DNA from 3 places in the Ideonella margarita genome. Region 2 is predicted to be linked to each of the others. Evidence: predicted binding sites of a transcription regulator. Region 2 holds the regulator's gene; each other region holds the start of a gene.
The links. The regulator sigma-54, encoded in region 2, starts transcription at its own class of promoters, with help from an activator protein. The targets are predictions, from matches to a motif close to TGGCANGNAANCTGCTTT.

Region 1 (10,386 bases), on a different contig from region 2:
TCGAATCCCAGGCCATCACAATCCAAATACTCATCGCATAGACGAAAAAAGAGCCACCCGAAGGTGGCTCATGAAGTCTGTTCCCAAGCAAAGGAAGGGGCATCCCCCCGGATGCCCCGGACAGGATCAGAAGTTGTGCTGGATGCCCAGGTCGTAGCCGTTCTTCGACGTGGTCGAAGGGGTCAGCGTGCCGTTCACCTTGGCGATGTCGGCGTACACCTTGGTGCGCTTCGACAGCTTGTAGTGCAGGCCCAGGCCGATCTTGCCCAGCGTCTGGTCAGCAGCGCTGCCAGCTTGGTCGTTGGTGGTCTTGGCGTAGCCGAACTTGATGTCCAGGCTGCCCATCGGCACGGTGCCGCCGATCAGGAACGACTTGGTCGACAGGTCGGTCGTGGTCTTGCCCGAGCTGTAGGCAGCGGCCAGGGTCACCATCGGCAGGGCGTAGGTGCCACCCACGGTGATCAGCTGGTCGTTGGCGCTGGCCGGGTTTTCGTACGACAGGCCAGCGAACAGGGCGCCGTCCTTGTAGGTCACGGCGAACGACGTCGGGCGATCCGGCTTGCCGGCAGGGGCTTCGCCAGCGCTCACGGCAACGGCGACAGGGCCGAACTTGCCGTCGTAGCGAACGACGTCAGCGACGCGGGTGTCACCGATGCGGACTTCCGATGCGTTGATGGCCGACAGACGCGGACGCACGCCGATGTCGCGCAGGGCAGCGACGGTGTCGCCACCGAACGGGTCGATTTCGTTCTGCACGATGTAGGCAGCCACGTACTGGCGGCCCAGGGCCACGGTGCCGAAGTCGCTGGAGATGCCGACCAGGCTGTAGCCGTTCCAGAAGGTCGACGACGAAGCCGAGGTGCCGTTGTCAGGGTTGAAGCGGTGCTCCAGACCGAAGATGGCCTTCAGGCCGCCACCGAGGTCTTCGGTGCCGCGGAAGCCCAGACGGCTGCCGGCGAGGTCCATCACTTGCTTGTCGGTGCTGCCGACAGGCTTGCCAACCGATTGGTCCAGCTTGCCGTACACGGTGACGGTGGATTGAGCCGATGCGGCGGTGCCGATCAGGGCCAGGGCGGCCAGGGCGATGACTTGCTTGTTCATGGTGATATCTCCAACGTGGGGTGAGGCGTCCGCAGAGGGCTGGGCCGTCTGTGTCTCGAACTGCTGGGGATTTCACCAACGCTGTGTGACAGTTTGTAGACACCTCCCGGTGCCGTTGTCACAGCGTCGCCCCCAGGTCACTACCCCCTGGAGGCGGCCGGATATGTCACAGGCTCGTCATGCGGGGTGGTTACTGCACCTGGCCTGTCAGCTCACCAGGACACTTCGCGGTCAGGCGTCGAGCCGATCTTGTGGATCGACAAATCGGCGCCTTCGAATTCCTCTTCCTGCGTCAGGCGCAGGCCCATCGTGGCCTTGATGACACCGTAAACGGCGAAGCCACCGGCCAGTGCCCAAGCCACGCCCATGGCGGTACCCAGCAGTTGGGCGCTGAAGGTGACGCCACCCAGGCCGCCCAGGGCCTTTTGGCCGAAGATGCCGCAGGCGATGCCGCCCCAGGCGCCGCACAGGCCGTGCAGGGGCCACACGCCCAGCACGTCGTCGATCTTCCACTTGTTCTGCGTGAGGGTGAACAGCTTGACGAAGATCGCGCCGGCGATGCCGCCCACCACCAGGGCGCCTGCCGGGTGCATCAGGTCAGAGCCTGCGCACACGGCCACCAGGCCGGCCAGCGGGCCGTTGTAGGCGAAGCCGGGGTCATTGCGGCCCATCAGCACAGCCACCAGCGTGCCGCCCACCATGGCCATCAGCGAGTTCACCGCCACCAGGCCAGAGATCTTGTCGATGGTCTGCGCGCTCATCACGTTGAAGCCGAACCAACCCACCGCCAGAATCCACGCGCCCAGCGCCAGAAACGGGATGCTTGAAGGCGGGTGGGCGCTCATCGCGCCGTCTTTGCGGTAGCGGTTGGCACGGGCGCCCAGCAGCAGCACAGCCGCCAGCCCAATCCAGCCGCCCACGGCATGCACCACCACGCTGCCCGCGAAGTCGTGGAACTCGGCACCGGCGACGTCCTTGATCCAGGCCTGCACACCGAACTTGCCGCCCCACACCACACCTTCAAACAGCGGGTAGATGGCGCCGACGATGACGGCCGTGGCCAGCAGTTGCGGGCCGAACCGGGCACGCTCGGCAATGCCGCCCGACACGATGGCCGGAATGGCCGCAGCGAAGGTCAGCAGGAAGAAGAACTTGACCAGCTCGTAGCCGTTCTTGGCAGCCAGCGTTTCTGCACCGCTGAAGAAATCGACGCCGTAGGCCACGGTATAGCCGACGAAGAAGTAGACAACCGTCGAGATCGAAAAATCGACCAGGATCTTGACCAGCGCGTTCACCTGGTTCTTCTTGCGCACGGTGCCCAGTTCCAGAAAGGCGAAACCGGCGTGCATGGCGAGCACCATGATGGCGCCCAGCAAAATGAACAAGGCATCCGTGCCTTGCTTGACCTGATCCATGGGAAGTCTCCAACGTGGAAGTTGATACCGCGGCCGCTGCGATTGGCGCCGCGCGTGCACCCGTTGAGGGCGCAGGCGCACCAAAATTAGCAAATCGTGTTCCAGCTTTGGTGCAAAAGCTGTGGGGCTCGCTGCACCAAACTTGGCGGCCGCGTACCTATAAATGCCTGCTTATGGTGCTTTGCGCACCTTTTGTGTGCGTAGTCGGCTTTGGTGGCCGTTTGATGGCAGTGGGGCCTTCGCGGTGGGTTGCCAACGCATGAATGGCGCCGGGGCCATCCCGAACTTGGCCAGTGCCGCCGCCGCTGACAAGCCGAAGGCCTGCGGCACACTGTCGGGCTTGTGCGGCCCGCAGCGCGCGCTGCCCGCCCGCCGCCTTGAAATGAAAGTTTGATCTTGACGCTGCTGTCTCCACCCGCCCTGTTTGTCGCCCTGTTGTTGTGGGCGTGGGCAGCGCCAACGTTTGCCCAGTCGCCAGTCCCCACCCCGGCACCCACACCGGCGCCAGTCAACACGCAGCCGGCTCCCGCCGCCGCGCCGCAGGCCATCAGCGGCCCCAGCCACCCCTGGGTGGTGGCCGCGCCTCGCCTGCGCAAGGAGGCCTACTTCAGCAACCTCGCCGATGGCGACACCATCGACACGCCATATCTGGTGAAGTTCGGCCTCACAGGCATGGGCCTGGCGCCCATCGTGGCGCCGGTGGCGGGCACCGGCCATCACCACCTGTTGATCAACCGCGATCTGCCGCTGGACTTCAACAAGCCGCTGCCGTTCAACGACCAGTACATCCACTTCGGCAAAGGCCAGATGGAGACCGTGCTGAACCTGGCGCCCGGCGCTTATCAGCTGCGTCTGGTGCTGGCTGACGAAAAGCACATTCCCAATTTCGTGTTCAGCAAGCCGCTGCATGTCATCGTGAAGCGCAAGCGCCCCGGCGTTGATCCGAAGAGCCTGGTGGTGCCCGGCGTGGCCGTGTTGGCGCCCGGGGCCGGTGAAACGGTGAAGCCACCTTTCCGTGTGGCCCTGCATGCCAGCGGCTTGAACGTGTCAAGCACCGCGCTGAAGGAGAAGGGCACCGGGCACTTCCGGGTAAAGCTGAAGCCTGAGGGGGCGCCCGAGGTGGTGCTGCCGCTGACCAACGGTTTCACGGAGCTGTGGCTGTCGCCGCCGCCCGGGGCCTACACCGTGAGCGTCGAGTTCATCGACAACACCCAGGCCGACCGTGTGCTGGCCACCGGCCCGGCCACCGCATTCCGGGTTGAGCGCTGAGCTGGCTTAAGCTGCCGGCCCATGGCTGAACCCTTTCGCAACCTGATCAACACCGACACCGTCGCGCTGGCGGCGCAGCACCTGCAGCGTGCCTGGCCGCTGTTTGACGCGGTGGCATTCGCGCGGCAGGCGTCAGATGGGCTCGACGGCCTCGACATGAAGGCCCGCGCCATGCAGATCGCCACGGCGCTGCAAGCCCACCTGCCGGCCAACTTTGGTGATGCGGCAAGCGTCATTGAAGCCGCGCTGGCGCCGCCAGGCAATGCCGACAGCCAGGGCGATGACCTGGGCCAGCTCCGCGCCGGCCCGCACGGCCTGGCCGGCTGGGTGGTGTGGCCGCTGGGTGAGTTTGTGGCCCGTGCGGGCCAGCATGATGTGCCCCGCGCCATGGCTGCGCTGCACGCCTTGACGCAGCGCTTCTCGGCCGAGTTCGCCATTCGTCCGTTCATCCAGGCCGCGCCCGAGCAGGTCTACCCCATCCTGCACCAATGGGTGAATGACCCGAGCGCCCATGTGCGCCGCCTGGTGAGCGAAGGCAGCCGGCCGCGTCTGCCCTGGGGCTTGCGCCTGCAGGCGCTGGTTGCGGACCCGACACCCAGCCTGCCGCTGTTGCTGGCTCTGCAGGATGACCCCAGCCTGTATGTGCGCCGCAGCGTGGCCAATCACCTCAACGACATCGCCAAGGACCACCCCGGTCTGGTGGCCGATTGGCTGCATCAGCACCTGCCCGCCGCCACGGCCGCGCGCCGCAGCCTGTTGCGCCACGCCAGCCGCAGCCTGGTGAAGGACGGCCATGCGCCCACGCTGTCGGCCTGGGGCCTGGGCCAGCCCTTGCTGGGGCAGGCGGCGCTGGCGCTGCAGGCGTCCGAGGTGCACCTGGGAGGCAGCCTGCCGATGGCCGTCACGCTCGCCAGCACGGCTGATCAACCGCAGACGCTGGTGGTGGATTACGTGGTGCACCACGTCAAGGCCAACGGCCAGACCAGCCCCAAGGTGTTCAAGGGCTGGAGCCTGACGCTCGCACCCGGCGAAACCCGCGAGTTGCAGCGTCAGCACCCGGTCCGGCCTATCACCAGCCGCCGCTACTTTGCTGGCACTCACCGGGTGGTGCTGCAGGTCAACGGCACGCCGGTGGCTGAAGCCCAGTTCCTGCTGCACGTCTAGCGCCCCAACGCGCTTGCGGTGGATGACAAGCTGTCATCCAAGCATCACGGCTGCGTCACATGTGGTCTAGATGATTGCGGGGTTCTCAAGGAGCCCCGCCATGTCTGATCACTCGGCCGACGTCGTCATCGACGTGCAGCAACTGCACAAGCACTTTGGTGCCAGCCCGGCATTGAACGGCGTGAGCCTGCAGGTTCGCCGCGGCGAGATGGTGGCGCTGCTCGGCGCTTCCGGCTCTGGCAAGTCCACCCTGTTGCGGCACCTGACCGGCCTGCACAAGGCCGATGCCGGCAGTGCCTCCCGCATCAACGTGCTGGGCCGCCGGGTGCAGCAGGGCGGCCGTCTGGCGCCTGATGTGCGAGCCACCCGCAGCCGCGTGGCCGTCATCTTCCAGCAGTTCAATCTGGTGGATCGCCTGCCCGTGATGACCAACGTGCTGGCCGGGGCCCTGCACCGTTTGCCACTGTGGCGTGGCCTGCTGGGCCGCTTTCCGCAGGCCGAATTGCAGCGGGCCTTCAGCGCCTTGCAGCGCGTGGGCATCGAGCGCTGCGCCTGGCAACGCGCGTCCACCCTGTCGGGCGGGCAGCAACAGCGGGCCGCCATTTCACGTGCGCTGGTGCAAGGCGCAGAAGTGGTGCTGGCCGATGAGCCGATCGCCTCGCTGGACCCGGAATCCTCACGCCGCGTGATGGGCCTGCTGGCTGAAGTGAACCGCGACTTGGGTGTGACCGTGCTGGTGTCGCTGCACCAGGTCGATTTCGCTTTCGCCTATTGCCCGCGCACCGTGGCGCTGCGCGCCGGTGAGGTGGTGTACGACGGCCCCACCGCCGCACTCACGCCGCAGCGCCTGCGCGACCTGTACGGCACGCAGCTGGATGAATTGCTGCCTGCACCGGGCGCCGCCGTGCCACTGCCAGACACCACCGACACGCTGCCCGGCTTCCACCTGAACCACCCCGGCTTGAAGGCCGCTTGAGGCCTCCCTCAACCGCGCTTGAACCCCGCCGGCCCTGACCGCCGGCCCTGACCGCCGGCCCATCCCGAATCACCTGCCTGCCAACCTGTCACGCAAGGACGACTTCACCATGCAACGACGTTCCACCCTGGCCCTGCTGGCCACCACCGCCGCCCTGTGGCTGAACATGACCTCGGTGCAGGCCCAGACGGCCGCTGCCCCGCGTGAGCTGAGCTTCGGCATCATCTCCACCGAATCGTCGAACAACCTGAAGAGCGCCTGGCAGCCCCTGCTGGACGACCTGCAGAAGAGCACCGGTCTGAAGGTCAATGCCTTCTTCGCACCTGACTACGCTGGCGTGATCGAAGCCATGCGTTTCAACAAGGTGCAAGTGGCGTACATGGGCAACAAGTCGGCCATGGAAGCCGTGGACCGCGCCAGCGCCGAGGTGTTCGCCAAGGTCACCCAGGCCGACGGCAACCAGGGCTACTTCAGCCTGATGATCGTCCACAAGGACAGCCCGCTGCGCACGCTGGACGACGTGATCAAGGCCCGCGCCAGCCTGAACCTGGGCTACGGTGATCCGAACTCCACCAGCGGCTCGCTGGTGCCGGGCTACTACGCCTTCGCGCAGAACAAGGTCGATCCGACCCGCGACTTCAAGCGCGTCGTGCGCGCCAACCACGAGACCAACATCCTGGCTGTGGCCAACAAGCAGGTGGACGTGGCCACGGTGGCCAGCGACGGCGTCGACCGCATGAAGATCAAGATGCCCGAGAAGGCGGCCGAGCTGCGTGAAGTGTGGCGCTCGCCCTTGATTTCGAGCGACCCCATCGTCTGGCGCAAGGACCTGGACGCTGACAGCAAGCGCCGCCTCGCCGAGTTCTTCATGAAGTACGGCCGCGACAGCCGCGAGATGGACATCCTCAAGACGTTGACCCTGGCCGGTTTCGTGAAGTCGGACAACCGCCAGCTCGTGCCGATCCGCCAGCTGGAACTGGCCCGCGAGCGCACCAAGGTCGATGCCGACACCGGCCTGGCCGCTGATGAAAAGGCGCGCAAGCTGCAAGACATCGACCGCCGCCTGGACGAGCTGGGCCGCCAGACCGCCAGCGCCCAATAAGCCTTTCGACGCCTTCGCCAGATGACTGTCACTTCGATGCACGCACCCACCAGCCCGATGTCTGCCGTGCCGCCGGCGCCCCGCGCGTCACTGGCCAGCCTGCTGGCCTGGGCCGTGGTGCTGGCGGTGCTGGCCGGCAGCTGGCGAGGCGCCGACATGCGGCCGCAAGACCTGTGGCGCGACAGCGCCAACATGGCCGAGTTCGCCCGCGGCTTTTTCCCGCCCGATTTCACCGACTGGCGCCAGTACCTCGAAGAGATGGTGGTGACGCTGCAGATCGCCCTGTGGGGCACGGCGCTGGCCATCGTGGGCTCGGTGCCGCTGTCGCTGCTGGCCGCAGGCAACATCACGCCGTGGTGGGTGCACCAGCCGGTGCGCCGCCTGCTTGATGCCTGCCGCTCGATCAACGAGATGGTGTTCGCTCTCATCTTCGTCGTGGCGGTGGGCTTGGGGCCGTTTGCCGGTGTGCTGGCGCTGTGGGTGCACACCACGGGCGTGCTGGCCAAGCTGTTTTCGGAGGCCGTGGAAGCCATCGACCCCCAGCCGGTGGAAGGCATCCGCGCCACCGGCGCCCACCCGCTGGCCGAAGTGCTCTACGGCGTCATTCCGCAGGTGCTGCCGCTGTGGATCTCCTACGCGTTGTACCGCTTCGAGTCGAACATCCGTTCGGCCTCGGTGGTGGGCATGGTGGGCGCGGGCGGCATCGGCATGGTGCTGTGGGAAGTGATCCGCGGCTTCCAGTACCCGCAGACCTGTGCGGTGCTGTTGATGTTGATCGTCACTGTCACGCTGATTGACGTGGTCTCTGCGCGGCTGCGCAAGGCCATGGTCTGAACCCGACCGGAGGAGACCTTCATGGACGACGTGATTGCCCGCATCGAACAACTGTTCGAGCTGCATGGCCAGAAGCATTACGACGGCGCCCGCCAGGAGCCCGTCACGGCCCTGGAGCACGCGCTGCAATGCGCCCAGCTGGCCGAATGGGCCGATGCGGAACCTACGCTGGTGGCTGCAGCCTTGCTGCACGACATCGGCCACTTTCTGGAGGCCGACGACCATGTGCCCGATGACATGGACGACGCCCACGAACTGCGCGCCTTGCCCTTCCTGATGCGGGCGTTCGGCCCCGCGGTGGCTGAGCCCGTGCGACTGCATGTGGAAGCCAAGCGTTATCTGGTGTCGGCCACGCCCGGGTATCTCGCCACGCTCAGCCCGGCCTCGGTGCATTCGCTGAGCCTGCAGGGCGGGCCGATGAGCCTGGCCGAGCGCGCGGTGTTTGATGCCATGCCGTTCTCGCGCCACGCGCTGGCGCTGCGCCGCTGGGACGACCTGGCCAAGGAAGCCGGCAAGCGCACTCCGCCGCTCGACTACTACCTGGCCATGCTGCAGCAACTGCGGCAAGAGGTGCATGCCGGCCCGCGCACCGACATTGGTGCCTTCAACTTCGGCTGAAGCTGCATCGGGCATGGCGGCAAAATGCCGCCATGAGCTCAGAGCCCGTTGACCCAGTCGCCGCCAACGCCACCGCACAGAACAGCCCGCCGCTGCTGCACCTCACCGGTGCCGGCGGCCCGTTGCCCAACGGCAGCACATTGCTGCCCTTGCAACTGGCGCTGCAGCCCGGACTGACGTGGATCACCGGGGGTGAAGGCCGGGGCAAATCGACGCTGCTGGCGCTGATGGCCGGCACCGCTCGGGTGAATGGGCCCGAGGTGGGACAGCTGGTCTGGCAAGTGGCGCGGCCTGCCTTCGGGCCGGCCACCACCACGAGCCTTGAAACGCCGACCGACCCGACCTTGGACGCGCTCGTGGCGGCCGATTGGATGGCCGAGCGCAGCCGGGCCTTCCCGGCCTGGCAGGCTGACACTGCGGCACAACTGGTGGAAGCGTTTGCGCTGGCCGAGCACCTGCACAAGCCGTTCTACATGCTGTCGGCAGGCAGCCGTCGCAAGATGGGCTTGGTGGTGTCTGCGGCCAGTGGTGCGCATGTGACGCTGCTCGACACACCCTTCGCCGCGCTGGACGGGCGCTCCAGCCGGGTGCTGTGTGAGCTGCTGGTGGCGGCTGCCAACACCCAGCGTGCCTGGGTGGTGGCCGACTACGTGGTGCCGGCCGCGCTGGCGCAGGTGGCGCTCAGCGCAGCGCTTGATCTGGGCGATTGAGACCCTTCAACCGCCAAGGCCTGGCAGCGCCTCAAGCCACTCGCCGCCCCCGGGCATACACCTCGCGCACCACCGGCAGCGTGCCTACCTGTCGCACCCGCAGCACATCCGCGCGCAGGCCCACGGCCAGCTCGCCGCGGTCATTCAGGCCGCTGGCCAGGGCAGGGCGGCGGCTCACCACCGCCACGGCCTCGGGCAGGCTGAAACCTGCATCGGCCTGCAGGCGCCACGCGGCCTGCAGCAGGCTGCTCGGCACATAGTCAGACGACAGCGCATCCAGCACGCCCTCGCGGGCCAGCTCGATCGCCGAGACATTGCCCGAGTGCGAACCGCCCCGCACCACGTTCGGCGCACCCGCCACGGTGCACAAACCCGCATCCTTGGCGCGGCGCGCGGCCGCCAGCGTGGTCGGAAACTCGCTCATGCCCGCACCCAGCGCCACCGCCTCGTCCACATGCGCCAGCGTGGTGTCGTCGTGAGTGGCCAGGGCCACGTTGTGCGTGCGGGCAAAGTCTGCGAACCAGGCCCGGTTGGGCTCGGCGTACAGGGCCTGGCGCTCAGGCGCGATGCGCACTTCCTCGTCGAACTTGGCGTCGCTCCAGCCCTTCTTGCCGGTGTAGTACACGCGGGCATGCTGGATGTCGCTCCACTGCCGCTGTCCCGGCGTGTGGTCCATCAATGAGATCAGCCGCAGGCGCCGGTGGTGGGCAAAGGGCTCGAACAGCTCGCGCGCATTGGGGGCAGGCAGTTCGCAGCGCACATGGATGTGGTGATCGGCACGCAGCACGCCGGCCGCATCCAGCTCATCCAGCAGGCTCAGCAGCAGGCTTTGATCGCGTGAGCGGAAACCTTCGCCGTAGGGGTCGCCCACGCCGATGGCGTCCAGCACGGTGGTGATGCCGGCCGCGGCAATTTCAGCGTCGTGCGCCTGCAGGGCGCCCTGCATCGGAAAGTTTACCTTCGGCCGCGGCGTGACGTGCCGCTCCAGGTTGTCGGTGTGCACTTCCACCAGGCCCGGCAGCAGCCAGTCGCCGTCGCAATCGATGGCGCCGGCCACGGTGGTGTCACCGCTGGCGATGTCGTCGATCACGCCGTTCTTCATGCGCAGATGACCGCGCAGCACGTCCTTGCCCAACACCAGTCGGGCATTCCTGAAAACCTGATCGGTGTGGCTCATGGGGTCAGTGTCTCTGGTTG
Region 2 (10,386 bases):
AGCGTGCTCAAGCTCAGCGGTGAGCGGGCTGAAAAGCGCCGGGCGCATTGGCAGGGCGTGGCCGTGGCTGCGTCCGAGCAGAGCGGCCGCACCCGGGTGCCCCTGATCGAACCCATCCGCACGATCGACGCGTGGCTGGCCGCCCTGCCGGCGGAGCCCGCCCCCGGCGAGGTGCGCCATGTGCTGAGTTTTGCGCCTGATGCCGTCCAGGTGAAAGACCTGCCGGCCGATGCGCGGCACATCACCTTCCTGAGCGGCCCGGAAGGTGGCCTCGACCCGCGCGAGGAAGCGCTGGCGCGGCAACGCGGCTTCATTCCGCTGAGCCTCGGGCCACGCGTGTTGCGGGCCGATACCGCGCCGCTGGCGGCACTGACCCTGGTGGGCGCGCTGGGCTGAGCTGCTGCGCCTGACGCCCTGCGCGGCAGCGTCCGTCTGGCGCCACGGCGGCCCCCACAAAGTCTCAAGCCCAGCCAGGGCGACAAGGGGGGTGTCACACCAGTGCCCCTGCAGGGCGGCATGCTGCGGGCATCGCAACGCAACGCGCCGCTGGCGCAGGGGAAACACATGGGATTGCTCGATTCGATGGTCGGCATGCTGGGCCAGGCGGCCGGTGGCCAGAACGGTGGCCAGGGCGCATTGCTGCAAGTGGTGGCGGGCCTGCTGGACAACAACGCGCCCGGCGGCGGGCTGGCCGGTCTGGTGCAGCAGTTCCAGCAAGGTGGCCTGGGTGACGTGGTGAGCTCGTGGATTTCCACCGGCCAGAACCTGCCGATCAACCCGTCGCAGCTGCAATCGGTGCTCGAGCAGCATCCGCAGTGGGCCGGGCTGGCGCAACAGGCCGGCCTCGACAACGGCCAGCTCATGGGTCAGCTCAGCCAGATGCTGCCGCAGGTCATCGACCAGATGACCCCGAACGGCCAGCTGCCCGGCGGCAACGGCACGCCCGATCTCGGTGCCCTGCTGGGCGGCCTGCTCGGCCGTTGAGGTGCATGCGCGCGCAGTTGGTGCAAGTGGCGCACCAACTGCGCGCCACTTGAGAGCGCCTGCCCGCCCGGCCGTGAACTAGCGCACCAATGGCTGGTTTTTCGGCCTCATTGAACACATAAGCCCTTCCGATACTCCAGAGACCTCCCGGCATTTGCATCCAGGGAGGATTCAATTTCTTTGGAGTACCCGATGATCTGGCTTTGGAAGTTCCGCATCGGCACACGACTCGCGATGGCGTTTGGCGCCATGATCGTGCTGCTGCTGGCCATCTGCGCTTACGGCGTTCAGAACACCCGTTCGCTGGCCCGCGACCTTGAAGCCACCGCCACCGTCGACCTCGCCCGGCTTGGCCATGCCCATGCGCTGGACAAGAACGCCAGCGTGGTCGCGCAATCAGCCCGCGAGCTCCTGCTGCTGGACGCTGCCGGACCGATCAAGAAGCAACGCGAGCTGATCAATCGCACCCTCGCCGACACCGACACCCAGTTCACCGCCCTGCAGGCGCTGGGTGGCGACGGTGACCTGCCGGCACTGGTAAGCGAGGTGGACACCACCCGCAAAGCCTTCGTCAAGGCGATTGCCAGCTACCTCGACATCCTGGAAAACGGCAGCCCGGACGATGCACGGCGCGCGCTGCTGGTGGAACTGCGGCCGGTGCAGGGCGCCTACGAGAAGGCCCTGCTGGCGATGACCACCGCCGTGCAGGGCAATGCCGCCAGCCGTGCCGAGGCCGGACACCAGATGGCCGCCAGCGACAGCCTGAAGATGATGGTGCTGGGCGGTGTGGCCGTGGTGCTGGCGATTGCCGCCGCCTTGGTCATCACGCGCTCGATCGCGCTGCCGCTGTCACGTGCGATCGCGGCCGCACGCAGCATCCGCGAAGGCCACCTGAGCTACCGCATCGACGTGCGCACGCAGGACGAAGTCGGCGAAGTGCTGACTGCCATCGGCGAGATGCAGACCCACCTGACCGGCGTGATCGAGTCGGTGCACCATGCGGCCCGCGACGTGGCCATCAGCACCGAGGAGATCGCCCAGGGCAACGCCGACCTGTCGAACCGCACCGAGCGCGCTTCCAGCAACCTGCAGGAAACCGCGTCCGCGATGTCAGGCATGGCCCAGACCGTGGCCGACGGCAGCCTGAAATCCCGCGAAGCCTCGGACGTGGCCAACCGCGCCCGCAATGCCGTGGTCGAAGGCGGCCAGGCGGTCGAGAGCCTGGTCGACACCATGACGCGCATTGCCGATTCGAGCAACCGCATCAAGGACATCATCGGCGTGATCGACGGCATCGCCTTCCAGACCAACATCCTGGCGCTGAACGCGGCTGTCGAGGCCGCACGGGCCGGCGAGCATGGCCGCGGCTTTGCCGTCGTGGCCAGCGAGGTGCGCACGCTGGCGGCCCGCGCCGCCGCCGCCGCCAAGGAAATCAAGGGCCTGATCGACGACTCGGCCCAGAAGGTGGCCAGCGGCAACCAGACCGTGACGGAGGTGGGCCAGCGCATCCGCGGCATCGTGACCGAGGTGGTGAGCGTGCGCGAGCTGATCGAGGCCGTGTCGAGTTCCGGCCACCACCAGGAAGCCGGCATCGGCCAGATCAACCAGCGTGTGGCCGATCTGGACCAGACCACTCAACAAAACGCGGCTTTGGTCGAACAACTGGCCGCCACCACCGAATCGTTGAAGAGCCACGCCAACCGGCTGGTCAGCACGGTCGAGTTTTTTCGCATCGACAACACCCCCCGCGCGGCCCTGGCGGCCCCGGTCTGAAGGAGCATTACCCATGTACAAGCGTTCCATCTCCAGCCTGCTGGCCGCCACCCTGCTGGGTGGCCTGATCGTGGCGGCACCGGCCGCCCACGCTGATCCGAAGATCATCAAGAAGGTGCCGCCGGAGTTTCCGGACGAAGCCATCCGCCGCAAGGTGAACGACGGCGTGCTGAAGACCAAGGTGAGCATCGACGGCGCCGGCAACGTGACCGACGTTCAGATCGTCGAAGCGATTCCCGCACCCGCCAAGGTGTTCTCGGGGGCCGCCACCGCAGCGCTGATGAAGTGGAAGTTCGAAGGGTCCGGCAAGCCGGACTCCGCCGACATCAGACTGGTGTTTTCTCAGGAGTGACGCGGCTGTCGCGGGCGGAGCCCGCGACCATGTCGAAGCGGAACATGCGGCACTCGATGGCGCCGTTCCACATCGGCACGCGGCGGCTTTCCTTCAGCCGCATCAGCGTCGGCAGCTTGGCCTCGGGTGTGAGCACCCAGGCGGTCCAGCCGGCGTACTGCTTCTTCCAGTGCGCTGCCAGGCGGGCGTAGAACTCGCCTGCATCGGCCGCGCCTTCAAACTTTTCGCCCGCGGTGTCGCGCTCGGCAAACCGACCAGGCCGCGCCATGCCGGCCGGGCCCTGGCCCGTGCCCTTGGGCGCAATCCGCTCACCATACGGCGGGTTCATCATGATCACGCCGTGGTCCGCCGGGGCGGGCCGTTGCAGCGCATCGCCGGTCTTGAAATCGATGGCCTTCAGCACGCCGGCGCGCTCGGCGTTGCGGGTGGCGAAGTCGGTCATGCGGAACGACACGTCGCCGGTCCAGATGGGCACGCGCGGCGCATGGATGGCGTCTTCGGCGTCTTCGCGCAGGCGGCGCAGGTCGCCCAGGTGGTCACGGAAGGGCAGCAGCTTCTCGAAGGCGAAGCGGCGGTTCATGCCGGGCGCAATGCCGCAGGCGATCTGCGCCGCCTCGATGGCGATGGTGCCGGCGCCGCAGCAGGGGTCGAGCAAGCCGCCGTCTTCCTCGCGGCCATGCCAGCCGGCCGCAGCCAGCATCGCGGCGGCCAGGGTTTCCTTCAGCGGGGCCTCGCCCTTGACCTCGCGCCAGCCGCGCTTGAACAGCGCCTCGCCGGAGAGGTCGATCGACAGGCTCGCGTATTCGGGCCCGAGGTGCAGCACCAGCGCCAGATCGGGGAAACGCGTGTCGACGCTGGGGCGCTCGCCGCAGGCGTTGCGCATCACGTCGCAGACACCGTCCTTGATGCGCAGGGCCGCGAAATTCAGGCTCTGCAGCGGTGAACGCCAGGCCGACGCATCCACCCGCAGCGTGTTGCGCGGCGTGATCCAGTCGTCCCAGCGCACCCGGCAGGCCATGTCGTACAGGTCGTGCTCGTCGCGGTACTGGCCGTCGATGACCTGCCACAGCACGCGCTGGGCCAGGCGGCTGCCCAGGTTCAGGCGCATCGCCATGTCGATGTCGCCGTCCACATACACGCCGCCGCGGCCGGCCTCCAGCTGGGTGCCGGGGGGCAGCAGGCGGGCGCATTCGTCGAGCAGGAAGGGCTCGGTGCCCACCGCGCAGGTGAGGAACAGCACGCCGGTCTCGATGTCCGACGCGGTGCGGGCGGGTGCGGCCACGCGGCGCGGTGCGGAGTTGTCTTCAGTCATAGCGCCTTGCGCAGGTTGGCGGGCGCGATCTTCAGCGCTTCGCGGTATTTGGCGACGGTGCGGCGGGCCACCTGGATGCCCTGCTCTTCGAGCATGTCAGCGATCTGGCTGTCCGACAAGGGCTTGACGGTGCTTTCAGCCGCGACGAACTGCTTGATCAGGGCGCGCACCGCCGTGCTGGAGGCGTTGCCGCCCGCATCGGTGTTGAGCGACGAGCCGAAGAAGTACTTCAGCTCGAAGGTGCCGTAGGGCGTGGTCATGTACTTCGCGGTGGTGACGCGCGAAATGGTCGATTCGTGCAGGCCGAGTTCGTCAGCGATCTCGCGCAGCACCAGCGGCTTCATCGCAATCTCACCGTGGGTGAAAAACGCCTTCTGCCGCTCGACGATGGCCTGCGACACACGCTGGATGGTCTCGAAGCGCTGCTGGATGTTGCGGATGAACCAGCGGGCCTCCTGCAGCCGGGCAGACAAGTGCCCCGCGCCGCGCTGGCCGCGGATGGCCTGGGCGTACAGGTCGCTGACCTTCAGCTTGGGCATCACGTCGGGGTTCAGCACCACCTTCCAGTTGCGGCCCGACTTCATCACGATGACATCCGGCACGATGACCAGACTCTCGGCATGCACAAACGGCCGGCCGGGCTTGGGTTCGCACGCCACGATCATGGCCTGCGCCGCCTTCACCGTCGGCTCGTCGCAGTTGGTCAGGGACATCAGCTTCTTGATGTCGCGGCGGGCCAGCAGGTCCAGGTGGCCCTGAGCGATGGTGATGGCGCAGGCGCGCCCCGGGCTGGCCGCGCGCTGGCGAAGCTGCAGCACCAGGCACTCAGACAGGTTGGCCGCACCGACGCCGGTGGGCTCCATGCTCTGCAACCAGCGCAGGCCGCAGCGCAGCTGATCGAGCAGTTCCTCGCGTGCTTCATCGCCGGTGATGCCCAGCACGTCGGCCACCCGCGAGGCGATGTCTTCCAGCGTGCCGTCGAGGTAGCCGTCGTCATCCAGCGATTCGATCAGCACATGCACCGCGGCGGCGTCCTGCGCGTTCAGGCGCATGCCCAGCAGTTGCTGGCGCAGATGATCCTGCAGCGACGGGCCGTGGCGATTGCGCTCCTGAGGCTCGAAGTCCTCGTCGCCGCTGGCGGTGCCGCTGCCGGCGCTGGGCGTCTCGCGGATGCCGTCGAAGTCATCGCGCTCGGTCCCGTTTTCCCAATCGTCACGCTCGGTCGATCCGAACTCGGCGGCGTCGAGTGTGGCCGGCTCCTCGCCGCCTTCGCCCACGCTGCTGCCGGCCGAGTCCGCTTCTTCGCGGGTGCTGGCCGAGGCGCGGTCGGGGGCGCTGAAATCGAACGGGGTGGCGTCTTCCTCGGGCTCGAGGAAGGGGTTCTGTTCGAGCATCTGCTCGACTTCCTGGTGCAACTCCAGGGTAGACAGCTGCAACAGCCGGATCGATTGCTGCAACTGGGGCGTCAGCGCCAGATGCTGGGACAGGCGAACCTGCAGAGTCGGTTTCATGCCGCCTTACATCTTGAAGTGCTCACCGAGATAGACCCGGCGCACGTCCGGGTTCTCGATGATGTGTTCAGGCGTCCCTTCGGCCAGCACAGCGCCTTCACTGATGATGTAGGCCCGGTCGCAGATACCGAGGGTTTCGCGCACGTTGTGGTCGGTGATCAGCACACCGATGCCACGCGCCTTGAGGAAACTGATGATGCGCTGGATCTCGATCACGGCGATCGGATCAACGCCGGCAAACGGCTCATCCAGCAGGATGAAGCGTGGCTGGGTGGCCAGCGCGCGGGCAATCTCGACTCGCCGACGCTCACCACCCGACAGCGCAGGCGCGGGGGAATCGCGCAGGCCGGTCAGGCTGAGGTCGTTCAGCAGGCCGTCGAGCTGGCGCTGGATCTCGTCAGCCTTGAGCGACTTGCCCTGTGGGTCGTACTGCAGCTCCAGCACGGCGCGGATGTTCTCTTCGACCGTGAGCTTGCGGAAGATCGAGGCTTCCTGCGGCAGGTACGACAGACCCAGGCGCGAGCGCTGGTGGATCGGCTTGCGCTCGATCTGCTGGCCGTCGATGCGGATCTCGCCGGCATCACAGCGCACCAGGCCCACCACCATGTAGAAGGTGGTGGTCTTGCCGGCGCCGTTCGGGCCCAGCAGGCCCACCACTTCACCGGCGCCCACCGACAGGTGCACATTGCGCACCACGGTGCGTGCCCCGTAGGCCTTGCGCAGGCCAGTGGCCTCCAGCCGGCTCTCGGCCGACCCTGCAACCGCCGCGGTGCTCAACGGGCGTCTCCGCCGCCGTTGCGGTTGGTGGCTGGTGCCGGCGCGGGGTCAGGCTCGGCCGCCCGCGGGGTGAACACCAGGCGGGCCTTGCCCGTGGTGCCCGGGCCGGTGGCGGCACCGCCTTCGAAGACGATGGTGTCGGCGCGCTGGTCGTAGGTGATGGTGTCGGCGCTGGCTTCGTCGGACACCTTGCCCGCGCGCAGCACGCGCAGCTTGGCACTGCCAACGAAGCGCACGCGCTCATTGCCGCCGTCGTAGTCGATGCGGTCAGCCTCGGCCTCGACCACTTCGTCCGGCCGGTCACGGCGCTGGCGGAAGCTGGCGGCCTCGCCAGCCTGGCCCACGGCGCGGGCGGTGAAACGGCCCGGCGCCTCTTCACGCACCTCGATGCGGTCGGCCTTGATCAGCAAGCTGCCCTGGGTGACCGAGACATTGCCCTTGATGAGCGTGGTCTTGGTCTTCAGGTCGACGGAGGCCGCCTGCTTGCCGTCGCTTTCAACCACCATCGGCTTGTTGCGATCAGCCTTCTCCGCCCATGCCGCAGCCGTTGCGAGCAACGCAGCAGTGGCCAGCAGGGCACGAAACAGAGGGTGTGAAGTCATTGGCGGGGCATGAAACTTGCAGACGATTCTACGCGCCTGAGCCCCGCCCTCGCGCACCACGGTGGCAAATGGGGGGCACAAACAACGGGCAGCGTGTCACGCACGGACGCCCTGCGTGCAGCTTGCAGGCTGCCGCGGGCCGCCAACATCAAGCCGGGCGCCGCCAGCCATCAGTCGCCGGCACGGCCCCGGTTGTTCAGCCGCGTGCCTTGCGGGCCTGCGCCACCAGGTAGTCGGTCACGGCCAGCGCCGCAGCGTGGCTGCCCGTCAGCGCAGCCGAGGTCAGGAACTTGCCCTGCACGCCGATGGCCGGCACGCCGTCGAGACGCCAGGCTTCGGTCAGCTGCTTGGCCTGGCGGGCCTTGCCGATCACGCTGAACGACTTCATGGTCTCGACCAGCTTGGCGCCGTCGACGCCGTTGGCCGCGGCAAACGCCAGCACGTCGGCTTCGGTGTTCAGGCGCTTGCGTTCCACATGGATGGCGTTGAACACCTTGCGGTGCAGGCTGTCGAGCAGGCCCAGCGCCTCCAGGGCGTAGAACAGCTTCTGGTGAAACTCATGGCTGGGCGTGAAGCCGACCGGCACGCGGCGCACCTGCACATCGGCCGGCTGCTTGCGGGCCCAGGCGTCGAACTCGGGCTCCAGCGCATTGCAATGCGGGCAGCCGTACCAGAAGAACTCGGCCACATCGATCTTGCCGCTGGCCGCCACCGGCACCGGCTGGGCCAGGCGGGTGTACTGCGCCCCTTCCGCCGGGGCGCCCTGCGCGCGGGCCGCTTGAGGCAGGCCGATGGCTGCCGATGCAGCCAGGGATAGGGCAGAAAAGTCGCGACGGTTCATGGCAGGCAATGGGTGAGGTGAAAAACAGCCGGGCAAAAAGCTCAGGGCTTCGGCCGGTCCACGGCCACCAGCGCCGACTCAGCGCCGGCAGACTTCAGACGCTCCTGCTGGGCACGGGCGTCGTCCTTGGTTTCAAACGGGCCGATGCGCACACGGTGCACCGTGCGGCCGCTCTGCTCACGCTCGCTGACCTTGGCGGCAAAGCCCTGCATGGCCAGCTTGGCGCGCTGCTGTTCGGCGTCGTCGGCGCTGGAGAAAGCGCCGGCCTGCACGAAGTAGATCGAGCCGTCCTTCACCGAACCGGGCGACGGCGTGGCCGCGGCGGCCGGTGCCGGCGACTGGCCCGCCAGGATGGCGGCCGGGTCACGGCTGGACTTGGCCGGCTCGGCGGCGGCGTCAGGACGCGACGCCGGCTTGGCGGCTGCCGTGGCCGCAGAGGCCGGCGCAGCCACGATGGGCGCAGCCGCAGCGGGTGCCGAAGCGCCCGAAGCCGGCATGGCCGGACGCGGGGCCTGCTTGCCCGCCAAGCCGGCATTCGGATCCCAGGTCTTGAGCTTCTCGGCCTCGGCGGCGTCTTGCTCGGCACTGCGGTGACCGACCTTGTCGACAAAGGGCACGGGCACCTTGGCGATGTAGAGGGCCACGCCCAGCGCCAGCGCCAGGCCAATCAGCAGGCCGACGATCAGGCCGAGCGCAAAACCGCCGCGCTGACGCGACAAGGACCGGGAAGCCAGGGCGTTCATGCCGTCTCCTGCGCGGGGGTGTCGCGCGACATCTGGTTGGGGGCGCTGACGCCCAGCAGCGCCAGCGCATTGCGCAGCACCGTGCGGGTGGCAGCCAGCAGCGACAGCCGCGCGCGGGCCAGGGCCGCGTCGTCGACCAGGAAGCGCTCGGCGCCGTAATAGCTGTGGAAGGCCGCGGCGAGGTCGCGCAGGTAGAACGCCACGTCGTGCGGCGCCAGATCGCGGGCCGCGTTCGCCAGCATCTCGGGGTAGTCGGCCAGCTTCAGCATCAGCGACAGCTCGGTCGGCGCGGTCAGCAGGCTGCGGTCAGCCTGGGTCAGCGCGTCGGCCGTGATGCCTTGCGTTTCGCCCTGGGCCAGCACCGAGCAGATGCGGGCGTGGGCGTACTGGACGTAGAACACCGGGTTCTCGTCGTTCTGCTTCAGGGCCAGGTCGATGTCGAAGGTGAATTCGGTGTCGGCCTTGCGGCTGATCAGGAAGAAGCGCACGGCGTCGCGGCTGGTCCACTCGATCAGGTCGCGCAAGGTGACGTAGCTGCCGGCGCGCTTGCTGATCTTCACCTCGGCGCCGTCACGCACGACGCGCACCATGGTGTTGAGCACGTAGCTCGGGAAGCCTTCCGGAATGCCAAGACCCACGGCCTGCAGGCCTGCGCGCACCCGGGCAATCGTGCCGTGGTGGTCGGTGCCCTGGCAGTTGATGCAGGTGGTGTAGCCGCGCTCGAACTTGGCCACGTGGTAGCCCACGTCCGGCAGGAAGTAGGTGAACGAGCCGTCGGACTTGCGCATCACGCGGTCCTTGTCGTCGCCGTAGTCGGTCGACTTCAGCCACAGCGCGCCGTCTTGCTCGTAGGTCTTGCCCGAAGCCACCAGCTTGTCCACGGTGTCGGCCACGCGGCCCGAGCTGTAGAGGCTGGATTCGAGGAAGTAGCTGTCGAACTTCACGCCGAAGGCCTGCAGGTCCAGATCCTGTTCATGGCGCAGGTAGGCCACGGCGAACTGACGGATGCTGTCGAGGTCGTCCGGATCACCGGAAGCGGTGAACTCGCGGTCATCGGCCTTGACGGTCTTGCGGGCAAGAAAGTCAGCGGCGATGTCGGCGATGTAATCACCGTTGTAGGCGCTCTCGGGCCATCCGGCGTCACCGGGCTTCAGGCCCTTGATGCGGCACTGCGTGGAGGTCGCCAGCGTGGCGATCTGCACGCCCGCGTCGTTGTAATAGAACTCGCGCAGCACGTCGAAACCCTGGGTTTCGAACAGGTGGCTCAGGCTGTCGCCCAGCGCGCCCTGGCGGGCATGGCCCACGTGCAGCGGGCCGGTCGGGTTGGCCGAGACGAACTCGAGCATCAGCTTCTGGCCGTTCGCGTCCTTCCAGCCGAATCGCTCGCCGGCGCCCAGCACCTCGTCGACCACGGCCTGCTTGGCCGCGGGGGCCAGGCGCAGGTTGATGAAACCCGGACCGGCGATCTCGAGGCTGCTGACCCAGCGCTGC
Region 3 (10,386 bases), 190 kb from region 2:
AGGTCATCGAGCGCGGCCTGCAGCTTCGGGAACGCCGCATAGGCGCTGCCGAAGTAGCCCGGGTAGGCCTTGGGCATGCGGATGACGGTGGCGTCCAGAGCATCTTCCGGATGGGCCATGCCGATCTGCTGCATTTCCTTCAGCGCGAGGGCCTTGAGGGCCTCGTCGCTCATCGCCCACAGGTCGTCGTCGTCCTTGGCGAAGAACTCCAGCCCGACCCACACGGTGTTCGGGTCGGCCACCAGGTGCGGGCTCCAGTTGTTGAAAATCTGCAGACGACCGACCTTCACGCCCGGCTCTTGAATGTAGATCCAGTTGTCGGGCACGAGGTGGGTTCGCGGGTGGATCGACGCCTTGGTCGGGTGCAGCTTGCGGTACAGCACGCCCACGGTGATGAAGTCGCGGTACAGCAGGTTCGCGCCGATGTCCGTCACCTCGGCCGGCAGGGCCGGTTGCAGGGCCAGGGTCAGCTCTTTCACCGGCATCGTCGAGATGACGTGATCGGCTTGCAGGTGCTGCGTGCTGCCGTCAGGCCGCTGGAAGCTCACGCCGGTGATGCGGCGATCGCTGCGGTGCAGGCCGGTCACACGCGCGTCGCGGATCAGCTGGCCGCCCTCGCGCTCGTAGCGGCGGGCCACCGTTTCCCACATCTGGCCAGGGCCGAACTTCGGATACAGGAAGTGTTCGATCAGCGAGGTCTGCTCGGCGGCGGCATCGCGCTTGAAGCCCTTGCGCACGGCATGCGCAATCATCTTCGTCACCGACAGGCTCTTCACGCGCTGCGCGCCCCAGGCCGCGCTGATCTCATTGCACGGCACGCCCCAGACCTTCTCGGTGTATTCCTTGAAGAACTGCAGGTAGAGCTGCTTGCCGAAGCGGTTGATGAAGAAGTCTTCGAGCGAGGTTTCCGGCGTGATCGGCGACATGGCCGAGGCCACATAGCTGGCGCCGAACTTCACGCACTTCACCGGGCCGAGTTTGCGCGCGGTGTCGAAACCGGGCTTGAGCGGATAGTCGAAGAACTGGCCACCAAACAGGATGCGCGACAGGCGGTTGCGCACCAGCATCACGTCGGCATCGCTCTCGCTGGCCGTGATTTCACCAGCACCCAGCAGGCGGTGTGCGCCCTGGTAGCCGAGGCGGAATTCCGACTCCGTCACCCGCGGCTCAGGCAGCGCGATGGGCAGGCTGTCGCGCCACCAGTCCATCACCCAGTCCGACTTCGAGAAGAAGCGGTGGCCGCCGATGTCGATCCGGTTGCCCTTGTAGTTGACGGTTTTCGACAGGCCGCCGATGTCGGCGCTGGCCTCCAGCACGGTGATCTGGGAAACGCCAGCGCGCTGCAATTCGCGCGCTGCGGTCAGGCCGGCCGGGCCGGCGCCGATGATGATGACTTGGGTCATGGATGTGAGGGATGGCGGTGACGCTGCATGAACAGGGCCACACGACGAGCACTGAAATTGACGATGAAGCTGGTCCCGGCGGCCAGCACCTTGGCCAGCAGATACGGGGTATGAAGCGCCTCGGTGGCGCCCCACATGACCAATAGATTGACCCCGAGGCCCAGCAGACCGAGCAGCGCAAACACGCCCAGTCCAGCCAGCCAGGATGTGAAGGCACGGTGCTTGAACACCCACCGCACGCTGATGAAAAACGCGACGAAGGTGCCGAGCAGGTAGGCGGCCGTGGCGGCCCACAGGTAGTGCCAGCCGGCGCGCTCGACCAGCAGCGTCAGCGTGAGCATGTCTACCGCCAGGGCCGCGGCGCTGGCCACCAGGTAGCGCGCGGCTTCACCCAGCAGGGGCTGCAGTCGCTGGGTCGACAGGCGCTTGCCCGCAGCGGCCGATCGGCCTGCGTCGGGCGTTTCTGCTGGCAGGGAGGGGCTGAAGGCGCTCATGACTTTCCTGAAGTCCGCAGTGCGCGGCAATCAAAGATCGAGATCGGGGGCTTGCCTGGTCGGCGGAAGACCTTGGTCGCCCCGGCGCGCTCGTGGTCGAGCAGCAGCACGTCCAGGGCTTCATCAGCGCAGGCGCGGACGATGTCGTCATAGCCGGCCGAGCGGCCTTGTTCGCTCTGCCGGAGTGAGGTGTCTTGCCCGGTGCCGAGATGGTGCTGATCCAGCCAGTTCAGCCGGCGTGTCAGCTCCATGGCGGTGGGGCGGTCAAACAAGGCGCCTGCGGTTTGCGGCGACGTGGCGTAGGCCGGATGGCCGAGGAGAATCCACACCAGCGGCAGGTTGTTGTCCCAGTGCACGGTGGCGTTGGCGGGAATTTCCCGACGCAGGGCCGCCTCCCATTCGGGGTCATGGTCGAGTTTGACCTGGGCCTGGTGAAGCCAGAACCCCAGCCCGGTCGATGCCAGGGTCAGGCCCAGAACGGCGCCAGCACGCGCAGGCAGGCGGCCCTTGAATACGGTTCGCAGCAGCCACAGCAGCGCCAGCCCAAGGCCGATCATCACCGCCGGCTCGGAGGCCGACGCGGTGACAAGCGGGTGCGGGTCGTTCCACAGCAGCTTGTAGGCCACGGCGTTGAATTCAATCCGGGCCAGCCGGGTGACCACGGTGATGGCCAGAACGCCATAAGCCAGCCAGGGCGCCAGGCCCAGCGTCGGCCCGAGGCGCTTTTCAAGCCAGGTGTTCACGGCGGGCAGGTTGGCCAGTGCCAGGGCGCAAGCGGCCATGGCCAGGCAACTCCACAGGTCGGTCATCAGCGCGGCCATGGTCAGGGCCGCCACCATGCGGTCCACCGGGCGCCAGGTATGCACGTCGGCCATCGCCTTGACGATGAAGATGGGCGCCAGTACCTGTGCCAGCCACCAGCCCCGAACCAGTTGCAGCTTGACCAGCAGCACATTGTGGAAAAGCGCGCCGATGGCGAAGAAGCCCAGCAAGACCATGGTGCCTGCAATGCCGGCCCAGGCCGTGCGTTGGGCTGCAGGGTCATTACCCAGGCGTCGCGTGGCATGCAGCCACAAGGCCAGCCAGGCGGCGACCTTGGCCACCATGTCGGCGTCCCAGGGGTAGATGGTGGCGATCGAGTTCCGGGTGCGGACAATCTCCCACCAGGCGTCGTCGTAAGTGGCGAAGACGTGGGCGAACGGCCCCAGACCGAGCGCGCAGAGCGTCGCGACGGACAAGGCGCCTGCGGCCATCACGATCAGACGCCACCGGCCGGGCAGCGCAAACACGTTCAGCATCAAGCCCGCCAGGCCCATCAGCGGGTGAATGGTGCAGCTCAGCAGCGAGCCGGCCAGCGCCAGCCACGGCCTGCCGTGCAACTGCGCAGCAATCGACAGCATCACCACCGCTTCGGCCCAATGGCGGGGGGTGGTGAAGGACTCGCCGTAGGAAAGGATGCGCTGCGGGTCGTATGCGGTGGGCAGTGCCAGCACCAGCGCGAAGGCCAGCACCCAGCGTGGCTGCTGCTGGAGAGCGGCACGGCACATCACTGCCAGCGCAACCAGCCAGACCAGCTTGGCGCTGATGGTCAGAATCAGCGCTGCCGTATGAATGTCGGTGTGGCCCAGAAGCGCGTCGAACACATGCGGATAGAGCGTGAAGTTGCCCTGGCTGCCGGTGCCGAAGAAGGGGTCGTGCTGCAGGCCCGGAAAAACGCTTCTGCGCAGGGCATCGCCTGCGTAATACAACGCATCATGGCCCAGGCCCATGTAAGGGGCTCCGAGCCACCAGCTGCCTATGAGCAGGCCCGCCAGCATCCAGAGTGCCGCAGGGCTGAGCCAGCGCGCGCCGGCGCGCTGGTTGAGAGCTTGAATCAAGGTGTGGACGGATCAGGTGCCGCTGCAGGTCTTGGGCAGGTATTTCTGGGCCGCAGTGGACGAGCAGGCGAAATTGAAGGCGGTACCGGTGGCCGCCAGCGTGGGCGGCGTGAAGGTCACTGTCTTGCCAGCCACCGCTGCATTGACCGTGCCTGCTGCACCCATGGTGACCGTGATGACGCCGGTGTCAGCCGCAACCACCGCAGTGCCGTACTTGCCCGTGATCGCCAGGCTGGCGGCTGACGGGTTGGTACTGGTGCCGGGGTAGATGCCGTTGGTCTGACCGTATTCCGAGACGGTGACGCGGGTGCCATCCACCGAGGTGAAGGCTTCTGACATCTGCGAGCGGGCGATGTAGTCCTGGTAAGCCGGCAAGGCCACGGCGGCCAGGATGCCGATGATGGCCACCACGATCATCAACTCGATCAGCGTGAAACCTTGTTGCGCGGTTTTCATGGTGTGCTCCCTTGAGGTGTCTGGATGCGTCCGGGCACTACAACCGGTAACGATTGGCCGTCGGACAAAAAAAGGGCGGCGAAGCCCACAGGCTGCGCCGCCCTTCTTCAGATGCTGTGAGCTATCAGGTGCCGCTGCACGACTTCGGCAGGAACTTCTGGGCCAGGTTGCCCGAAGCGCAAGCGAAGGTCAGCGTGGTGCCCACGGCGGTCAGCACCGGCGGGGTGAAGGTGATGGTCTTGCCAGCGACAGCGGCGTTGACGGTGCCGGCTGCGCCCATCGTGACGGTGATCACGCCGGTCGAAGCAGTGACGGCAGCCGAGCTGTACTTGCCAGCAACAGCCAGGTCGGTAACCGACGGCTTGGTCGTGCCGTCAGGGTAAGCGCCGTTGGTTTGGCCGTATTCGGCGATGGCGGTCTTGGCGCCTTCGACCGAGGTGAAGGCTTCCGACACTTGCGAGCGGGCGATGTAGTCTTGGTAAGCCGGCAGGGCCACGGCAGCCAGGATGCCGATGATCGCCACGACGATCATCAGTTCGATCAGGGTGAAACCTTGTTGGACGCGCTTCATATTGGACTCCAGTAAAAATCCGGGTGGGGGGAAGAAGTGAACCTGGGGGTTCTGAATTTGATGCCTAGGTAACCAAGCGATTGCTGTGCCAGCTTTTTGGCGCCTGTTTCCTGTGACTTCTGCACTTTCCCTGACAAAAATGGGCGGGAAAGTCTGTCAATTCGTGTCAGTGGCGCGATGACCTGACAAAAATTGTCAGGTCATCCTTGAGCTATCAGGTGCCGCTGCACGACTTCGGCAGGAACTTCTGGGCCAGGTTGCCAGAAGCGCAAGCGAAGGTCAGCGTGTTGCCCACGGCGGTCAGCACCGGCGGCGTGAAAGTGATGGTCTTGCCAGCGACAGCGGCGTTGACGGTGCCGGCCGCGCCCATCGTGACGGTGATCACGCCGGTCGAGGCGGTGACGGCAGCCGAGCTGTACTTGCCAGCAACAGCCAGATCGGTGACCGACGGCTTGGTGGTTCCGCTTGGATATGCGCCATTGACCTGGCCGTATTCAGCAATCGCCGTCTTGGCACCTTCGACCGAAGTGAAGGCTTCCGACACTTGCGAGCGGGCGATGTAATCCTGGTAGGCCGGCAGGGCCACGGCAGCCAGGATGCCGATGATCGCCACGACGATCATCAGCTCGATCAGGGTGAAACCTTGTTGCACACGCTTCATGAGCAAAACTCCAGCAGTTGAATTCAGGGGCAAAACGAGCGTGGGCCCAACGACGGTCCAGATCACGCGATGTACCAATCCCATTGCGAGACTCATGCCAGGGCAATGTGTGAGGTAAATCACGCTGGCTGAGGGGTGGCGTCAGGCAAAGCTGACAAAAAACGTCACCCCGCTGGGTTCCGGGACAATTTCGGCGTCCCCGAAGTGACATTCCGCGCGCAGCAGCGCAGCCAAGTCGTGTCAGTCGATCAGGAATCGCTGCCCGGCGCGCAGGGCATGCAACACCGTGTCGGGCAGGCGCTTGGCCAGGTCCGAGCGCACGGCGGTCATGTCGCCGGGCTTCACATGCGTCAGCTGCACATGTACACCCGGCGGCAGGTGCCGCAACTCGCTGGCCAGTGTCGAGGGGCAGTGGTGCAGGCTGGCTCCCGCCAGCGCGTGTTCAGACTCGGGAAACGCCACCTCAATGGTCAGGTGGCTCAAGGGCCGGCCGCGCAGGCACTCCCAGAGCATCGGGTTCGGTCCGGTGTCGCCCGTGTACACCCACCAGCCGCGCAGGCCTTCCACGGCCGTGCCGATGGCCGGTACGCTGTGCAGGGCGGGCAGAACTTCCAGCTTGCGCTGCTGCTGGCCCAGGGTGAGCACGTCGCCCAGACGCACCGGCACCAGTTCCAGCACCGGCGCGTCCGGCTGCGGCAGCTTGGTGAAGTCGGGCCACAGCTGGTCGTTGAAGAGGTGGCGGCGCAGCACGTCGAGCGTGGCCTCCAGGGCCAGCACCCGAATCGGTGGACGACCGCGGCGGCGGCGCATCACGCTGTCGGCCAGCAGGGGAACGCCCAGCACATGGTCGAGGTGCGAATGGCTGAGCACGATGTGATCGATCTGGCTCATCTCCTCCAGCGTCAGGTCGCCCACGCCCGTGCCTGCGTCGATCAGGATGTCGTTGTCGAGCAGGAAGGCGGTGGTGCGGTTGCCCTTGGCAATGGAGCCGGAGCAGCCCAGGACGCGGACGGAGGGAGCGATCATTCGGGAGCCGGCGGAGTGTCGAGTTGAGCGGTCAGGTTGGCTGCCAGCGAGGCCAGTGGCCCGGAACTGTGGGGAGCAGCATCCAGCAACTCCCGCAGGGCCTGCAGGTGCGTCGCAGCGTCCATCGCATGTTGCTGCCGCTGCGCCTCAAGGGCAAGCGCCCAAAGTCGCAACTGTGCGTCGATTTTGAGACGATCCGCAGCCGCTGCCTTCAGCGGTGTGAAGACGGTCACGCTTTGATGACGGCCCCGCACCTGGCAGCGATCGACCTCGGCCCAGACCACGTCCGGCAGCGCTTCCGCACAGGCTTGCCGGGTATCTTCGCTCACCAGCAGGTTCACGCCGGCCTGGCGCGTCATGGCTTCGAGCCGGGCGGCGATGTTCACGGCGTCGCCCACCGCCGTGTAGCTGCGACGCAGCCGCGAGCCGAGGTCGCCCACACACACCACGCCCGTGGCCATGCCGATCCCGTAATGCACCGTCGGGAGTTTCCGGCGCACCAGCTCTTCGTTCAGGGATGCCACGGCGGTGGACAGCTCCAGCGCCGCCATCACCGCTCGCCGGGCGTGGTCGGGCTGGGCCAGCGGCGCGCCCCAGAAGGCCATCACCGCATCGCCGATGAACTTGTCGACCGTGCCTTCGTGGGCATGCACCACCTCGGTGACGCGGCTGAAATACAGGTTGAGCAGGTCGCGCAGGGCGTCGGGGCTGAGCTCTTCCGCGAGGCCGCTGAAGCCTTGCAGGTCACAGAACAGCACGGTCAGCTCCCGGTTTTCTGCCGTGATCTGCGCGCTCGCGGGCAACATCGAGACCTCGCGTGCGCGCGCCGGCGGCAGGTACTGGTTGAACAGGTGCATCAGCGATCGCCGGCTGTGCCACGCGTTCACGTAGTTCACGCCCAGCAGCACCAGCAGCAGCACCAGGCCCAGCGCCAGAGCCGCGCCCAGCGGCAACACCAGGCCACCTTTGGTGAGCGCCAGCACATTGCCGGCCACCATCGTCACGCTCAGCCCCACCATGGCACCCACGGCCCAGGGCGCAGCCAGGGTCAGCGCGGCCCAGGTGGCCAGCCCGAGGCTGAGCACCATCAGGCAAACCTCATAGCCCGCGGCCCATGCCGGCCGCACGGCCAGGGTGCCGTCCAGCAGTCCTGCCAGCACATGCGCGTGGATCTCGACACCGGGCATGGCCGGATGAACAGGCGTGGCACGCAGGTCGGACATGCCCGTGGCGGAGCTGCCGATCAGCACCAGTTTGTTGGCCAGGGCGTGCTCAGGCAGTTGTCCTGCAATCACCGCGCTGGCGCTGATGTACCGGAAACCGCCACCATCGCGACCACCATGGCCGCGGTAGGGCACATGCCAGGCCTGGTTTTCGTCCAGCGCCAAGGTGCGGGTGGCGCCGTCGGCCTGGGTCACCCGGAGGCCGGTGAGCGCCCGCGCGCCGTTTGCATCCGGCGCGGCGGTCATGAGCGCCTCGATGCGCGGGTGCCCGGTGGCCGAGCGCAGCATGGCCAGGCTGAGCGAGGGCAGCAGACGCCCATCCAGGCTGGCAACGGCAGGCACCTCGCGGATCAGGCTGTCAGCGTCCGGCACCACGTTGAAGAAGCCGGCGTCGGCAGACGCTTCGCTCAGCGGGCCGACGTTGGTGACACGGGAGGTCCATCGCGGCCCGGTGAGCGGGGGGCTGGGGGCCAGCGCCGGGGGCTGCGGGCCAATGGACCGCGCGCCGGGTTGTGCCGTCAGGTAATAGCCCATCACCACCGGACGCCCCTGAAGCGCCTGGGCCAGCAGCCGATCCTGATCGAGGCTTTGCCTCAACCGGCCTGACAGCGTCTGGTCGCCCAGGCCTTGTTGCGCCAGTGCGCTGGACAGCGTGGCCCAATGGCCGTCGTCGGGCTCCGGAAACACCACATCCAGCCCGACCACGGCTGCGCGCTGCCGGGTGGTCAGCTCGGTCACCAGCGCCGCCATGCGGCCGCGCGGCCAGGGCCAATGGCCAATGGCCTGGAGGCTGTCATCGTCGATGTCGACGATGACGATGTCCGGATGGGGTTGCCCTCGGGCGGGCAGCAGGGCCTGGGTGCGCCAGTCGGCGGTGGCCAGTTCAAGCCGGGTCAGCGGTGCGATGGGCGATACGGCGGCATGCCAGCAACCCAGCCCCGCCAGGAGGCCGGTGGCCAGCCAGGCCACCAAACGCGCAGGGCCGCGGGTGTGCACGAGCGCCCCGCGCCTGATCGAGGGCTCAGCCCTGGATGAATTGCATCTGTGTGCCGGCCAGCTCGATGATGTCGCCGTTCTTCAGAGGCAGCACGTCTTCGCCGACGGTTGCACCGTTCACGCTGGGGCGGTGGTCGCCCTCGACGTGGGACAGCACATAGCCGGTCGGGCGCTTGGCGATCGAGGCCACTTGCGTGCCGGGCTTGCCGACGGTGGTGACGACCTTGGTCAGCAGCACCTCGCGGCCGGCGGCGCCGCCGTTGAGCACCTTGATCGAAGCCGGCAGCGTGGAGACCGCAGGCTGCGGCGGCTGGTGGGCCGCGATGGTGCCCGGGCGCAGCACCATGGTCTTTTCGTAGTCGGCCACTTCCTCGGTCAGGTACTTGATGCGGTACTTGCCGATCTCGACCGTGTCGTTGTGGGCCAGCAGCTGCTTCTTGATGGCCTTGCCGTTGATGTACGTGCCGTTGGTGCTGTTCAGATCTTCAATGAAGACGTCATCACCCACGGCCAGCAGCACGGCGTGCTCGCCGCTGACGGCGAGGTTGTCGATGACGATGTCGTTGTAAGGCCGCCGCCCAAGGGTGGTCCTGTCCTTGGATATCTGGACATCCTTGATGACCACGTTGTCGAGTGAAACAACCAGCTTGCCCATTTGAAACCTCTGTTTTTCTATCTTTGGCTTGGCCGCCAATGCCTGCCTCTGTGACCGAATGTCAGTGGCCATTCATCGCTTGAAAGGCCACCAAATGCGGCTCGCAGGGGGCGTTCCTCCCTTTGCGCGTGCCAAAACCACTGCAATGTTATCGCGACCGCCCGCGGCGTTGGCGGCTTCTACAAGTGCTTGCGAAGCGCCAGACAAGGTGTCGTGCGCGCGCATCACCTGTGCAATGCCCGCGTCAGGAAGCATGTCCGAAAGCCCATCCGAGCACAGCAGCAGGCAATCGCCCACCCGCATCTCGTGGGCGTGAACCTCCAGCACCACGTCGGGCTCGACCCCCACGGCGCGGGTCACCAGATTGCGGTGCAGGGAATAGGCCGCTTCTTCAGGAGTGAGCACGCCGGCGTCGATCTGCTCCTGCAGCAGGGAGTGGTCGCGGGTGAGTTGCTCCAGACGGCCGTCGCGCCAGCGGTAGGCGCGGGAATCACCGATGTGCCCGATCCAGACCTGCTGGCCTTCGAACATGGCCAGCACGAGCGTGGTGCCCATGCCCGCATATTCGGGGTGTTGCTGCGCGGCTTCAAAAACGGCCAGGTTGGCGGATTGCGCCGCGGCAGACATGCCCTGGCGCAGTGAGACTTCGGTGTGGCCGGTGCCCTGGTCGGAGCGCCAGCGAGCCAGCTGGTCGCGCACGCCGCGCACGGTCATGTCGCTGGCGATCTCGCCGGCGTTGTAGCCGCCCATGCCGTCAGCGAGCACGCACAGGCTGAGGGCTTCATCCACCAGCACGGCGTCTTCGTTGTTGCTGCGCGCTCGCCCGGTGTCGACAGCGCTTGAATATTCGATGTCGAAGGCTGGGAGCACGGTGGAGGTAGCAGGTGACGGCTTAGGACGATCTGGCATTGTGGAGAGTTCTAGCGGGCTCATCGCGGCGGGCGGATTGGCAGGCCGGGATCAGCAGTCGTAATTCACGAGCCAGTTGCGCACCATCCACATGGCGATCATCGGGTCGTTTGGC

Region 1: a site for sigma-54 is predicted at 2,603-2,620, ahead of AACH00_RS16040 (ammonium transporter). Genes of this name have one in related genera too.
Region 3: a site for sigma-54 is predicted at 4,875-4,892, ahead of AACH00_RS10785 (pilin). Genes of this name have one in related genera too.

The regions. Positions count from the first base shown of each region.
Region 1 is NZ_JBBUTI010000011.1:146,089-156,474, reverse strand. It holds gene AACH00_RS16045 (porin) at 127-1,101, opposite strand; gene AACH00_RS16040 (ammonium transporter) at 1,314-2,516, opposite strand; gene AACH00_RS16035 (DUF4399 domain-containing protein) at 2,913-3,785, shown strand; gene AACH00_RS16030 (DNA alkylation repair protein) at 3,807-4,949, shown strand; gene phnC (phosphonate ABC transporter ATP-binding protein) at 5,050-5,925, shown strand; gene phnD (phosphonate ABC transporter substrate-binding protein) at 6,035-7,027, shown strand; gene phnE (phosphonate ABC transporter, permease protein PhnE) at 7,049-7,861, shown strand; gene AACH00_RS16010 (HD domain-containing protein) at 7,883-8,479, shown strand; gene AACH00_RS16005 (ABC transporter ATP-binding protein) at 8,512-9,189, shown strand; gene AACH00_RS16000 (alpha-D-ribose 1-methylphosphonate 5-triphosphate diphosphatase) at 9,221-10,366, opposite strand; gene phnL (phosphonate C-P lyase system protein PhnL) at 10,363-10,386, opposite strand, start outside.
Region 2 is NZ_JBBUTI010000006.1:123,545-133,930, forward strand. It holds gene AACH00_RS09915 (16S rRNA (uracil(1498)-N(3))-methyltransferase) at 1-396, shown strand, start outside; gene AACH00_RS09920 (YidB family protein) at 565-984, shown strand; gene AACH00_RS09925 (methyl-accepting chemotaxis protein) at 1,177-2,757, shown strand; gene AACH00_RS09930 (energy transducer TonB) at 2,771-3,109, shown strand; gene AACH00_RS09935 (THUMP domain-containing class I SAM-dependent RNA methyltransferase) at 3,084-4,421, opposite strand; gene AACH00_RS09940 (RNA polymerase factor sigma-54) at 4,418-5,932, opposite strand; gene lptB (LPS export ABC transporter ATP-binding protein) at 5,939-6,709, opposite strand; gene lptA (lipopolysaccharide transport periplasmic protein LptA) at 6,706-7,311, opposite strand; gene AACH00_RS09955 (thiol:disulfide interchange protein DsbA/DsbL) at 7,508-8,152, opposite strand; gene AACH00_RS09960 (SPOR domain-containing protein) at 8,194-8,895, opposite strand; gene argS (arginine--tRNA ligase) at 8,892-10,386, opposite strand, start outside.
Region 3 is NZ_JBBUTI010000006.1:314,649-325,034, forward strand. It holds gene AACH00_RS10765 (NAD(P)/FAD-dependent oxidoreductase) at 1-1,403, opposite strand, end outside; gene AACH00_RS10770 (GtrA family protein) at 1,400-1,897, opposite strand; gene AACH00_RS10775 (hypothetical protein) at 1,894-3,774, opposite strand; gene AACH00_RS10780 (pilin) at 3,787-4,230, opposite strand; gene AACH00_RS10785 (pilin) at 4,355-4,801, opposite strand; gene AACH00_RS10790 (pilin) at 5,016-5,462, opposite strand; gene AACH00_RS10795 (MBL fold metallo-hydrolase) at 5,703-6,488, opposite strand; gene AACH00_RS10800 (CHASE2 domain-containing protein) at 6,485-8,707, opposite strand; gene AACH00_RS10805 (FHA domain-containing protein) at 8,733-9,362, opposite strand; gene AACH00_RS10810 (Stp1/IreP family PP2C-type Ser/Thr phosphatase) at 9,435-10,232, opposite strand; gene AACH00_RS10815 (serine/threonine-protein kinase) at 10,255-10,386, opposite strand, start outside.